3 regions of the Actinoplanes sp. NPDC021490 genome follow, and region 2 is predicted to be linked to each of the others. Evidence: riboswitches for the same ligand, from Rfam matches in the RefSeq annotation. Region 2 holds a riboswitch; each other region holds the start of a gene.
The links. Region 2 has a riboswitch for cyclic di-AMP ahead of ACZ3I4_RS22040 (transglycosylase family protein). Riboswitches for the same ligand answer to the same signal wherever they lie in the genome.
Positions count from the first base shown of each region.

Region 1: linked by a shared signal. The riboswitch ahead of ACZ3I4_RS02320 (transglycosylase family protein) and the one ahead of ACZ3I4_RS22040 (transglycosylase family protein) in region 2 are both predicted to bind cyclic di-AMP.
Region 3: linked by a shared signal. The riboswitch ahead of ACZ3I4_RS01090 (coiled-coil domain-containing protein) and the one ahead of ACZ3I4_RS22040 (transglycosylase family protein) in region 2 are both predicted to bind cyclic di-AMP.

Region 1 is NZ_JBVHFW010000001.1:510,669-514,808, forward strand. It holds gene ACZ3I4_RS02310 (LysR family transcriptional regulator) at 1-354, opposite strand, end outside; gene ACZ3I4_RS02315 (YybH family protein) at 425-796, shown strand; gene ACZ3I4_RS02320 (transglycosylase family protein) at 820-1,569, opposite strand; cyclic di-AMP (ydaO/yuaA leader) riboswitch at 1,571-1,716, opposite strand; gene ACZ3I4_RS02325 (saccharopine dehydrogenase family protein) at 1,885-3,123, shown strand; gene ACZ3I4_RS02330 (TetR/AcrR family transcriptional regulator) at 3,178-3,819, opposite strand; gene ACZ3I4_RS02335 (GNAT family N-acetyltransferase) at 4,025-4,140, shown strand, end outside.
Region 2 is NZ_JBVHFW010000008.1:60,745-64,884, forward strand. It holds gene ACZ3I4_RS22025 (MFS transporter) at 1-189, opposite strand, end outside; gene ACZ3I4_RS22030 (universal stress protein) at 367-798, shown strand; gene ACZ3I4_RS22035 (serpin family protein) at 795-1,985, opposite strand; cyclic di-AMP (ydaO/yuaA leader) riboswitch at 2,143-2,302, shown strand; gene ACZ3I4_RS22040 (transglycosylase family protein) at 2,305-2,847, shown strand; gene ACZ3I4_RS22045 (M4 family metallopeptidase) at 3,037-4,140, shown strand, end outside.
Region 3 is NZ_JBVHFW010000001.1:230,759-234,898, forward strand. It holds gene ACZ3I4_RS01080 (glycoside hydrolase family 65 protein) at 1-521, shown strand, start outside; gene ACZ3I4_RS01085 (coiled-coil domain-containing protein) at 579-1,613, opposite strand; cyclic di-AMP (ydaO/yuaA leader) riboswitch at 1,617-1,749, opposite strand; cyclic di-AMP (ydaO/yuaA leader) riboswitch at 1,962-2,093, shown strand; gene ACZ3I4_RS01090 (coiled-coil domain-containing protein) at 2,097-3,149, shown strand; gene ACZ3I4_RS01095 (ABC transporter ATP-binding protein) at 3,171-3,983, opposite strand; gene ACZ3I4_RS01100 (ABC transporter permease) at 3,940-4,140, opposite strand, start outside.

The sequences.
Region 1 (4,140 bases), on a different contig from region 2:
CGGATGCGCGTCATGAAAGGCCGCCAGCGCGGCGAAGAGGGGCTTCACCTCGCAACCCGTCACCATCCCGACCGTGAGCTGCCCCCGCACCAGCCCGCGCACCTCGTCCACCGCCAGTCGCAAGCCCGCGGCGGCCTCCAGAGCGGCTTTCGCGTACGGGAGAGCCGCGGTGCCCGCCTCGGTAAGGCGTGCCGTCCGTGCGGAGCGGTCGAAAAGCGGCGCCCCGATCTCGCTCTCCAGCGCCTTGACCTGCGAACTCACGCCCGACTGGCTGATACGGACGCGCTCGGCGGCGCGGGTGAAGTTGGCCTCCTCGGCGACGGTCACGAAGTACTCGAGCTGACGAAGTTCCATAACTGTGAATTCTAGTAGCTATAAGAACTATGCGTTGGACTTGTGGATCCGCCCGGAGCAAGGTGGTGCCATGACCGAACGCGAGAAGGCCCACCGTCCCGAAGACCTGACCCGCCTCTTCGTTGAGCGGGCGAATGCCAAAGACGCCGAAGGCCTGGCGCTTCTCTATGAGGAAGACGCCGTGATGGCCTATCCGCCGGGGCGGCAGACCGTCGGGCGGGATGCGATCCGGCGGCTCTGGGCGGAGGCCCTGCCGCACATGCCCACTTTCACGCCCGAGGAACCGCTGCCCACGCTGACCAGCGGTGACCTGGCCCTGACGTCGACGCCGCCGAGTGACGGCGCCGGCGCCCGGGCTCAGGTGGTGCGCCGCCAGCCCGACGGCACGTGGTTGCGGGTTCTCGACCAGCCCGAGTTCGTCAGCCCGAGTGGGTCGACGTAATTTCGCCGGCCGCCGGCCGGCGGTCAGAGGGCGAGCGGCTGACCGGGATAGATCCGGTGCGGGCTGCTGAGCGAGGCACGGTTGAGACGGTGCAGCGCGCGCCAGCCCCCGGGGTAATTGGTCCGCTTTGCTATCACGACGAGGGTGTCGCCGGCACGCACGATGTAGGTGCGCTTTGCCGAGGGTGCCGGCGTCGGGCTCGCGGCTGCGGCCGTCGGCGCTGCCGTTGCCGCCCGGGCGGCGGCCTGGGTCGCGGTGGCCCGGGCAGTCGCCCGGACAGCGGTCAACTGCCTGGCCCGGGCGGTGGCGAGCTGCTGGGCTCGGGCGGTGGCGAGCTGCTGGGCTCGGGCGGTTGCGAGTTGTTCGGCCCGCGCGACGGCCAACTGCTCGGCTCGATATTGCTTGGTCGATGAGGCCCGGCGGCCGCAGGTGGGCCAGGCGCCCAGGCCCTGGCCGTCACGCACGCGTTCGGCGATCGCGATCTGTTCGGTCCGGCTGGCCTGGTCGGCGGTGCCGGCGAAGCGTGACCCGCCGTAGGCGCGCCAGGTGCGGCGGCTGAACTGCAGACCTCCGTAATAGCCGTTGCCTGTGTTGATGCTCCAGTTGCCGCCCGACTCGCACTCGGCGATGGCGTCCCAGTTGACGTCGGTCGTGGATGAGGGAGCGGCGTTGGCCGGCGCCTCGGCGAGCGGCCCGATCAGGGAGGTGATGCTGGTGATGCCGGCCGCGGCGAGAACAAGCGCGGTACGGGCAGGTTTGCAGACTCGTGCCATGACAGTGGACCCTCCACGCCTGCGAGGTCAGCTGTCGGGTTCGGGCTGAGGTGCCCGGCCGCGTGAGTGTGGCGGCTTCACCCCGAGGCGCGCGGACGCGCCGAGGAACTTGGGTCCCCCGCTCCATGCCATGAGTGTCTGTCCCGTCGGGCGGCGGCAGGACTCGGCGTTCCGCCCGCGGGGTCCGCAATCCGCGGACAGGGCCGGTTCGGGCGTCGCAATGAGCCCGTAACCAGCCGATTCGGTATAGGAACAAGCGGCTTGAGACTAAACCGCCCAAGCAGATTCCGGGGCGCTGATGCAGAATCCTGAACCATGACCGACCAAGCCAGAGATCACGATATTGTCGTCTACGGCGCCTCCGGATTCGTCGGCGCGGTAACCGCTCGCTACCTCGCCGAACACGCGCCTGCGGGCACACGCCTCGCCCTGGCCGGCCGGTCCGAGTCTCGCGTCGCCGCCGTCCGCGACAAGCTCGGCGTCGACTGGCCGATCCTGGTGGCCGATGCCGATGACACCGAGGCCCTGACACGGTTGGCGGCCTCGACCCGGGTCGTGCTGACGACCGTGGGGCCTTACCTGAAATACGGCAAGGCGCTGGCCCAGGCGTGCGCCGAGGCCGGCACCGACTATGTCGACCTGACCGGCGAAGTCGTCTTCGCCCGCGCCAGCATCGACGCGAACCACGAAGTGGCCGCGCGGACCGGCGCCCGGATCGTGCACTCGTGCGGCTTCGACTCGATTCCGAGCGACCTCGGGGTGTACGTCCTCGCGCAGCAGGTCGCGGCCGACGACGCCGGGGAACTCACCGACACCACGATGGTCGTGACCAGCATGCGTGGCGGCGTCAGCGGCGGCACGATCGACTCGATGCGCCAGCAACTCGACGCGGTCAAGAACGATCGCCAGTTGCGCCGGCTGGCGGCCAGCCCCTATTCGCTGAGTCCCGACCGCGCCGCCGAACCGGACCTGGGCCGCCAGGGTGACGTCACCACCGTCCGCGGTGCCGACGTGCACCCGAAACTGCGGGGCACCCTCGCGCCGTTCTTCATGGCGTCCTACAACACCCGTGTCGTCCGCCGCAGCAACGCTCTGCACAACTGGCGGTACGGCCGTGGGTTCCGCTATCGCGAGCTGATGAGCGTCGGCGCGTCCCCGCTGTCCCCGCTCGTGGCCAACGGGGTCAAGTTCGGCTTCGGCGCCCTGGTCGCGGGCATGATGCTGCCGCCGACCCGGTTCGTCCTCGACCGCGTGCTTCCCAAGCCCGGCAGCGGCCCGAGCGAGCGCGCCCAGAAGGACGGCCACTTCACCATGGACTTCTTCACCACCACGACAACCGGCGCCCGCTACACGGCTCGTTTCCGCGCCAAGGGCGACCCCGGATACGCGGCGACGTCCGTGATGCTGGCCGAGTCGGCGCTGGCCCTGGTCCACGACCGCGATGCGCTCCCGGCCTCGGCGGGTGGCGTGCTGACCCCGGCCACCGGTCTGGGCGATGCCCTGGTCAACCGGCTGCGGGCGGCCGGTGTGGAGATCAGCGCCCGGCGGCTCTAGCTCCTGTTCCGGAGTTCACTGAGTGCGTGCGCTGGGTGAACTCCGCAACGGGCCTTACGTGACCCGTCCGGTGGCGGTTGTGGCCAGGGCGAGGGCGATGCCGGTGAGGTGTTCGGCCAGCTGGTCAGGGTCGCCGTTCATGTCGTGGGAGATCCAGTCGATGATCACCTCGCTGAGGCCCGACACCAGGGCGAGCAGCGTACGGTCGAAGCCGGTCTGGTCCTCGGGGTCGCCCACCGTCCGCCTCACCATGGCCGCGACGAACTGGGCGTCCTCCCGCAGGACCCCACGTCGGCGCGTCTCCATCCGCGGGGCGTTCACGTAGATGACGCGAGCGCTCTCGGGGTGGGACTTCAGCATGTCGATGAGCGTGTGCAGAGCCGGGCGGAACAGCTCCGCCAACGTTGCCGGTCGCGGGGGCACGGCCGCCGCCACACCGCGCAGCAGCCACTCGTTCTCTTCGCGATTCACCTTGAGCAGCAGGTCGGCGCGATCCTCGAAGTGTTCGTAAAAGTACCGTTTGGACACCTTCGCGCCGGTGCAGATCTCGGCGACGGTCACGTCGTCGTAGTCGCGCGTGCCGAACAGGTGCACCGCCGACGCCATGATCCGGGCGCGGCGTTCATTGGCCCGCTGCTCGCGAGATCTGCCGGCGTAAGTTTCGCCGCGCCGGGTCGTCGTGGTTCGGTCCTCCACAGGGTTAACGTTACGGCTCCGCCGATCAGCCCACTCGTTAACCCTCCACATTGGGCACAGGTGGAAGTTGCAAGATCCGTGCATCATCTCGCGAACGGGCCGGGAACAATAGCGGCTATCCGACGTTCGCGGCATGACCAATCACTCATGGGCTTCATATGCTGCGCTACTGGCCGCAACCGGTCCTTACGGGCAGGATTCAATCATGGCCGCCAGCCGTCTGCCCTACCCGCTCACACTCAAGGGGGACGGCATCATCCTGCGCGAATGGCGGTCCGAAGACCTGGATGACCTGGTCAGCATGTTCGACGAACCCGAGAT
Region 2 (4,140 bases):
CGGCAGCTGTTCGGGATTGGCCCCGATCAGCAGGAACAGCGGGTTCACCGCGGACTGGGTGAGCCCGAAGCTGAACTGAACCCCGAAGAAACCGAGGTTCATCATCAGCAGGGCGGGCCCGCTCATCAGCGGTTTGCGATCGGCTGCCCCGGATCCCGTCGAGACGGTGTCCGACGTCGTAGTGGTCATGGGCGAGCTCCCCTTCGACCTCGAAGATGGTGCTGTGAGTGATCTAGATCACACACTCCGTTTCGACGCTAAACCCGTCGCGGGACACCCGCAAGCAGAGACGTCGATACGTGCGTCTGGCTGCCGTTTTCCGGCCTCGACATTGCCGGGCGGGCGACGGCGGGCCTGTAATGAGCTATGAGCACATGGACGACGATCGTTGTCGGCGTCGATGGATCGCCGAGCAGCCGCAAGGCCCTGATCTGGGCCGCGGCCGAGGCGGCGGATCACGGCGCCGATCTTCTCGTGCTGAACGTGTGGGAGCACACACTGCTGCCACCGGTGGGTGGGCCCAGTGTTTCCGACCACGCGGTGGCCGAGCCGAGCCAGGTCACCACCGAGGAGCTGCTCCAGGTGATCAAAGAAGAGCTGGGGGAGGATCCGCCGGTTCCCGTGCAGGCCCAGGTCCGGCAGGGGCGCCCGGCCAAGGTGCTGATCGAAGAGTCGGCCGGCAAGGACCTGCTTGTCGTGGGCAAGCGCGGCCACGGCGGTTTCGCCGGGCTGGTGCTCGGCTCGGTCAGCCAGCACGTCGCCGCGTACGCGCAATGCCCGGTGACGGTGGTGCGTTAGCGCGGGTCGCGGACGGCTCCGAGGAAGAGGATCGTGCCGGTCTGCCGGTCCGAGATGGTGAACTGGAACGGCCGGTCGGCACGGAACACGGACGGGTTCACGGTGGCCGAGGTCGTCATGACCCCGCCCGTGACGGCGGCGGCCTCGGTGCCCTTCTCGTCCACCTTCACGTACGTCTTGTGGTAGACCTTCTCGAGCCATCGGCCGTCGGGTGACATCGGACGGAAGTTCGCCCGGCCCGGGTCGAAAGCCGTGACCATGCCCAGTTTCCGCAGCGGCCCGTTCAGGTCGCCCTCCCAGCGCAGCTCGAAGCGGGGCAGGGCGACGTCTTCGAACTTGCGGGACACGAGACCGGTGCTCAGGGCCTGCCACTGGGCGGCGCCGGCCGTCGTGCCGTCCTCGGACAGGATGATTTCCATGCCGTAGCGCCCCTTTTCGCCGTACGGGAGACGCAGCATGCGGAAGCCGTCGCGCTCGGCGTAGAGCAGCGAACGGCCGGTGAGATGCATCATCGGCACGGTGACCGGGCCGCCCGGCGTCGTGAACCTCTCGCCGCGCGCGGTCTCGAACTCGTTCTGCCATTTTCCGAGGAAATACACCGCATTGAGCAGGACGAGCACCGCCTGCGCACTGGGCAGTCCGAGCTCGCGGGCGATGCCCTTGATGCGGCCGCCGGTGTTCTCGTCGACCCAGTCGTCGATCTTGCGGGCCGCCTCGGGCGAACCCAGGTCGACATCCTCCACCGTGCCGCCGAAACTGCGCCGTACGAACTCGAGATAGTCGTCCTCGAGGGTGCCGTTGTTGTAGAGCGCGTCGGACACCGACAGCGTCACCTCGTCGGTGTCGGCCAGCTCCCGCAGCAGCGCCCCGACCCGTTCGTCCTGACCCTCGCGCAGGCCCAGCACCCGGGCCATCTCGGCCGCCGTGCCGCCCTCGGCGCCGGCCGAGACCATGGCCAGCAGCACGGCCACCGACAGCGGCGAGGTGATCGTGTTCCGGTCCGCCCGGTCGACCTCGCGGAACAGGTCGAAGCCGAACCGGCCGACCGCCCGCGCCACCGGGCCCGCGTCGGCCGCGGCCAGCTCGACCTGAATGCGAGCGGCATCACCCGGTGGCTTGCCGCCACCGCACGCGGCGGTCACCAACACGCCGCAGACCAGGACAAACGTTGTCAGGAGACGGATCACACAACTGAGACTGGGAATCGGTCCGGCGGGTTCCCGGCCGATGAGAACAAGCTCACGATTGAGCCTTCAAGTTTGGCCGTACGGGTCCCGGCGTGGTTACCGTCGGCCGGTCCGCAATCGCGGCACCCCGGGCGGAACGCCGAATCCTGCCGCCGCCCGCGAGGAAACGAACCCAGGCATGGAGCGGGGGACCCACTAGTTCCTCGGCGCGCCGCTGCATTGAGACGCCGGCGCGCCTCGGGGTGAAGCCGCGTCTCGCGGCCGGGCAGCCCAGCCCGAACCCGACAGCTCACCTCGCAGGCGTGGAGGTAGTTCTGTCATGGCACAGCTCGGAAAGAAGACCCGTGTCGCGTTCGGCCTGACGGTCGCCGGTGTCGCCGGAGCGTTCGGCCTGCTCGGCCCCGCGTCGCCGGCCCAGGCGTCGAGCGTCAACTGGGACGCCGTCGCCAAGTGCGAGTCCGGCGGCAACTGGAGCATCAACACCGGCAACGGCTACTACGGTGGCCTGCAGTTCAGCCGCAGCACCTGGAAGGCGTACGGGGGCACGAAGTATGCCTCGACCGCGAACAAGGCCACCAAGGCCGAGCAGATCAAGGTCGCGGAGAAGGTGCTGAAGGGTCAGGGCATCGGGGCCTGGCCGACCTGCGGCAAGAAGGCGGGAGTGAAGAAGGCCACTCCGGTCGCCGCGAAGAAGCCCGCCAAGTCCACCGGCAAGTACTACGTCGTGCGGTCCGGCGACACGCTGGCCTCCATCGCGGCCAAGAAGCACGTCAAGGGTGGCTGGAAGGCCCTCTACCAGCTCAACAAGTCGACGCTGGACAGCCCCAGCCGGATCTTCCCCGGTCAGCGGCTCGCCCTCTGATCGGCCGTGTGCCCGGCCCGGTCGCGGGCCGGGCACACGTTATCTTTCCCGGGCCGATCGGCTGTACATCGACAGAATTAAATGGAAACTTAAACTTTACAAGCGGTTCTTCCCCGCTGGAGCCCACGAACTGTGAGGATCTCTCACATAGACATACGTGGATGTCTATGCTCGTGGGGAGGAACAAACGTGAGATTTGCTGTCGCGCTGGCCGGCGCCATCGCCCTGGCCAGTGGGGGCCTGGTGGTCACCGCCACTACCGCGTCCGCCGCGCCGGTCACCCCCGGCTCGTCGTTGCTCGACCAGGCCGGACCGTCGATCAAGAAGTCGGACAAGGACCGCTACGCGGTCTACAGCACCAGGAACGGGATCACCCGCTACACCCGCACGTACGACGGGCTCCGCGTCTACGGCGGCGACCTGGTCATCCGTACGAAGGCCGGGAAGTTCGCCGGAGCCTCGGCCGGCCTGACCCGGCCGCTCAGCCTGAGCACCAAGCCGTCGGTCACCGCCGACCGGGCCGCCGCCGCGGCGAAGGCCGAGTTCGAGGGCACGATCACCGGGACCGCCAAGCCGGAGCTGTTCGTCGACGCGAGCAGCGGCCTCGGCAAGCTGTCCTGGGAAACGGTGATCACCGGCTGGCAGCCCGACGGTCAGACGCCGTCGCGCTTCCACGTCATCTCGGACGCGCTGACCGGCCGGGTCGCCGGCTCGTACGACGAGATCGAGAACGTCGCGGGCACCGGCAACAGCATCTACTCCGGTCCGGTGGCGCTCGAGTCGACCGCGGCGGGGGAGTCGTTCAACCTGATCGATCCCGTACGCGGGGGCGGTCTGACCTGCGACATGGGCAACCGCACGTCGGGCGCCTGTGCCACGTTCACCGACGCCGACAACACCTGGGGCACGGGCGCGCCCGCCGACCGGCAGTCGGCCGCCGTGGACGCCCACTTCGGCGCGGCCGTCACATTCGACTACTTCAAGGACGTGCACGGCCGCAACGGCATCTTCGGCGACGGTCGCGGTGTCCCCTCGCGTGTGCACTACGGCAGCGCGTACGTGAACGCCTTCTGGGACGGCGCCCAGATGACCTACGGCGACGGCACGGGCAACGCCAAGCCGCTGGTCGCGCTGGACGTGGCCGGGCACGAGATGTCGCACGGCGTCACCGAGAACGTCGTGCCGGGCGGGCTGACCTACTCGGGTGAGTCCGGTGGCCTGAACGAGTCGACGAGCGACATCTTCGGCAGCATGGTCGAGTTCCACGCGGGCAGCACCGAGGACGCCGGCGAC
Region 3 (4,140 bases), on a different contig from region 2:
ACTTCGCCTACTACGACGCCCGGACCGTACGCGACTCGTCGCTGTCGGCCTGCGTCCAGGCGGTGATGGCGGCCGAGACCGGGCACCTGGAGCTGGCGCACGACTATCTGGGCGAGGCCGCCCTGATGGACCTGCACGACCTGCACCAGAACTCGCGGGACGGCCTGCACATCGCCTCGCTGGCCGGCACCTGGATGTCGCTGGTGGCCGGCCTGGGCGGCATGCGCGACTTCAACGGCCAGCTGTCGTTCTCGCCCCGCCTGCCCAGCCGTATCAACAGCCTGGAGTTCTCGCTGCTCTGGCGGGGTCTGCGGCTGCGCGTCAACGTGACCGCCGACGAGGTCACCTACTCGCTGCGCAACGGCGGCGGCTCGGCCCGCCTGGTGCTCCAGCACCACGGCAAGGACGTCGAGGTTACCCAGGTCAAGCCGGTGGTCGTGCCGATTCCGCCGGCCCACCCGGTCGGCCCGGCGCCGAGCCAGCCGCTCGGCCGCGCCCCGGTGCGGCGCATGACCAGCTGATCCACGACACGGAAAAGGGCCCCGGGTTCGCACCCGGGGCCCTTTCTCGTCGGCCGGTCAGAGCATCGACACGTGCACGTGGTCGGTGTGGTCGCTCGGCCCGCTGTACGACTTCCAGCCGCTGGCCGGGAACCAGATCTGCTTGTACCAGATGACGTAATAGATGCCGAGTTTGTCGGCATTACGCACCAGGAACGCCATCAGGTTGTTGCCGTACGTGCGGGTATCGGCATTGTGAGCGGGCGCGAAACCGCGCTTCTGCAACGACCAGTCGCAGGCTCGGCCCTTCGGGTGCTCGAACGGCCCACCGTTGCGATGGCAGCCCACGAATCGGTTGAAGCCGGCCTTCTTCACCTCTTTGTACATGTGCATCGTACGGGCGGTGACGCAGCCGCTGGTGGTCTCATCCTGGACGTTGCAGCTCTCGGGCGAGAAACCGCCGTCGGAATTGCGCGGCGCGGGCGCGGCGGCCGGTGACTTCGCGAGCACCAGGCCGTGCGTCAGGCTGTCGCCGCCGACCAGAGCGAGCGCCTTGTCGGCCGCGTCCTTCTGCTTCGACATCGCCACGAGGTTGGTCTGCTGCTTCTTGACCTCGGCGTCGAGCGCGGCCTTCTTGCTGTTGACGTCCGCGATGGCCTTGTTGAGCTCGAACAGCTTGCGGTCCTGCATGGCGTTGATCTCTTCGAGGGAGACCGCCTTGGCCAGGAAGTCGTCCGAGTTCTGGCTGCCGAGCAGGAAGCCGGCCGCCCCGAGGTGGCCGGTGCGGTACTGCTGCCCGGCGATCGCGTTGACCTCGGGAAGAAGGGAGAGGCGCTTGCCCTCGGCCAGCTTGATCTCCGCGGCCAGCTTCTTCTGAGCGGAGGTGGACTTCGTTACCGCGGCCTTGGCCGCGACGTAACGCCGGTTGGAGGACTCGATCACATCGTCCAGAGTGGCGTTCTTGCCGACTGTGTCGCTCGAACCGCCCTCGTTGGGAGCCGAGGTGCCATCACCCGGCTCGGCGCTCGCCGGGGAGGCGGGCACGGCGAGAAAGGAGAGGGCCACGATCGGCGCCAGGGCAAGCATCAGCCACCGGCGGGGTCGTACGGTCAATGCAGTTCCTTCCGGTAAACCGCCGACCGGGTTAGCTGACGGGTTCGGGACGGAAGCGATCCCTACCGCTTGCGCGGATGCACCCCACTGACCTGGTTCCCCGGCTCGCCTCGCGGCGATTGGGCGGTGGTCTGCCGGCGCCTCGGGGGCGGCGCCACGGCGGCAGAACCGGCGGCCAGTTTACCCGAGAGTTCGCGTTGCTTCAGGACCAGAGAATGGGCAATTTCGTAGTCACTCGAACACATTCTGTTATTGCGGTGACAGCGCGTCGTCGATGAATTGCATCGCGTGCGATAACTGTCGATCTCGTGATGAAGTCGGTATGGTCGGGACCGGTCTCCGCCCCCCTGGAGACCGCCGCCTAATCGTCTTCGGATGAACCGGGGAACCAATCTCGTGGGGTGCATCCGCGCAAGCGGTAGGGATCACTTCCGTCCCGAACCCGTCAGCTAACTCGGTCGGCGGCCGACGGAAGGAACAGATGTGCGGCACAAGACTGTCCGGCGACGAACGGCGGCCCTTCTGGCCCTGCTCGTCGCGCTTTCCGGGCTGACCCTGGCGGTGGCCGGTCCGGCCGCTGCGGCGCCGGGTGACACCGGCGACGACGGCGAGGGCGCCCCCAAGACCCTGATCCAGCAACTCGAGGTCGCCTCCAAGGGCTTCGTGGAAGCCAAGGAGGCCCTGGCCCGGTCCAAGACCCGGCAGGCCCAGCTGGCCGCGAAGCTCAAGGAGCTCGACGCCGACCTGGCGCCCCGGCAGGCCGCCATCGACGAGATCATTCAGAAGTCGTACCGGACCGGCCGGATGGGTCCGATGACGGCGCTGCTCACGGCGAGCTCGGCCGGCGGCTTCCTCGACCGCGCCGAGACGCTCGAGACCGTCGCGGTGCGCGAGAACCAGGTCGTCGCCGACCTCAAGGCGACCCGGGACGCCCAGCAGCGCGCCAAGGTGGCCATCGACACCGAGGTGCGCAACCAGCAGAAACACGTCAACACGATGGCCAAGCGCAAGGTGCAGGCCGAGACCGCGCTCAAGGCCGCCAACACCGGCGGATCGGACCGGACAGGCGAGGACGCCGACGAGCCGTCCGACGGCGGATCCAGCAGCAAGGCCAGCCCGGCGCCGCGCAACAAGGACGGCTCCCTGTCCGACGAGGGCTGCACCGAGAAGGACCCCACCACCAGCGGCTGCCTCACCCCGCGGACCCTGCACGCGCTCAAGCAGGCGAAGGCCGACGGCTTCACCCGCTATGTGGCGTGCTTCCGCGAGCAGAACAGCGGTGAGCATCCCAAGGGGCAGGCCTGTGACTTCGCGGCCGAGAAGAAGGGGTTCGGCGGCGTCGCGTCGGGTGGTGACAAGGCGTACGGCACCCGGCTGGCCAACTACTTCATCAACAACTCGGACCGGCTGGGCGTGCTCTACGTCATCTGGTTCAAGCGCATCTGGCTGCCTTCGAGCGGCTGGAAGGCGTACTCGAGGGGTAACGGCGACCCCTCGAGCGACCACACGAACCACGTGCACCTCTCGGTGCGCTGAGCCCGCGAAGGGGTACGGGACCTACTTGTTGACGTAGGTCTCGTACTCCTTCAGCACGTCCTCGGTCGGGCCGTCGGCCCGGATCACGCCGGACTCCAGCCAGATGCTGCGCTCGCAGGTGTCGCGGATCGACTGCTCGCTGTGGCTGACGAGGAAGACCGTGCCGGCCTCCTTGCGCAGGTCACGCACCCGCTGCTCGCTGCGCTTGCGGAACTTGGCGTCACCGGTGGCCAGCGCCTCGTCGATCAGCAGCACGTCGTGCTTCTTGGCCGCGGCGATCGAGAAGCGCAGCCGGGCCGACATGCCCGACGAGTAGGTCTTCATCGGCAGCGAGCTGAAGTCGCCCCGGTCGTTGATGCCGGAGAACTCGATGATGTCGGCCGCCTGCTCCTTGACCTGGGCCGGGGACATGCCCATGGCCAGGCAGCCGAGCTCGACGTTGCGCTCGCCGGAGAGCTCGTTCATGAGGGCCGCGTTCACGCCCAGCAGCGACGGCTGGCCGGCCGCGTAGATGCCGCCGCCCCGCTCGACCGGCAACAGCCCGGCGATCGCCCGCAGCAGCGTCGACTTGCCCGACCCGTTGGTGCCGATCAGGCCGATCGCCTCGCCCTTGTAGGCGACGAAGCTGACGCCCTGGACCGCGTGCACCTCGCGTACGGCAGCGCTCTTCTTGCCCGTGATGAGCCGCTTGAAGCTGGCCAGCGGCGTGTTCGCGCCCGGCGCCACCGACCCGTAGATGCGGTAGACGATGTGCGCGTTGTCCGCGATGACGGTCGGTTCCCGCTCGATGTCAGCCACGGCCGTAGCCCTTCTCTCCGCGCCAGAAGTAGACATAACCGCCGAAGCTCACGAGCGCCGTCCAGATCACGGCCTGGAGCCACAGGATGGGCGCGGGCTGGGCCAGCTCGACGTTCTCCATCAGCGCGTGCCGGACCAGCTCGATGAAGATCAGCATCGGGTTGGCCTCGATCAGCGTGAGCTGCCAGCCGTG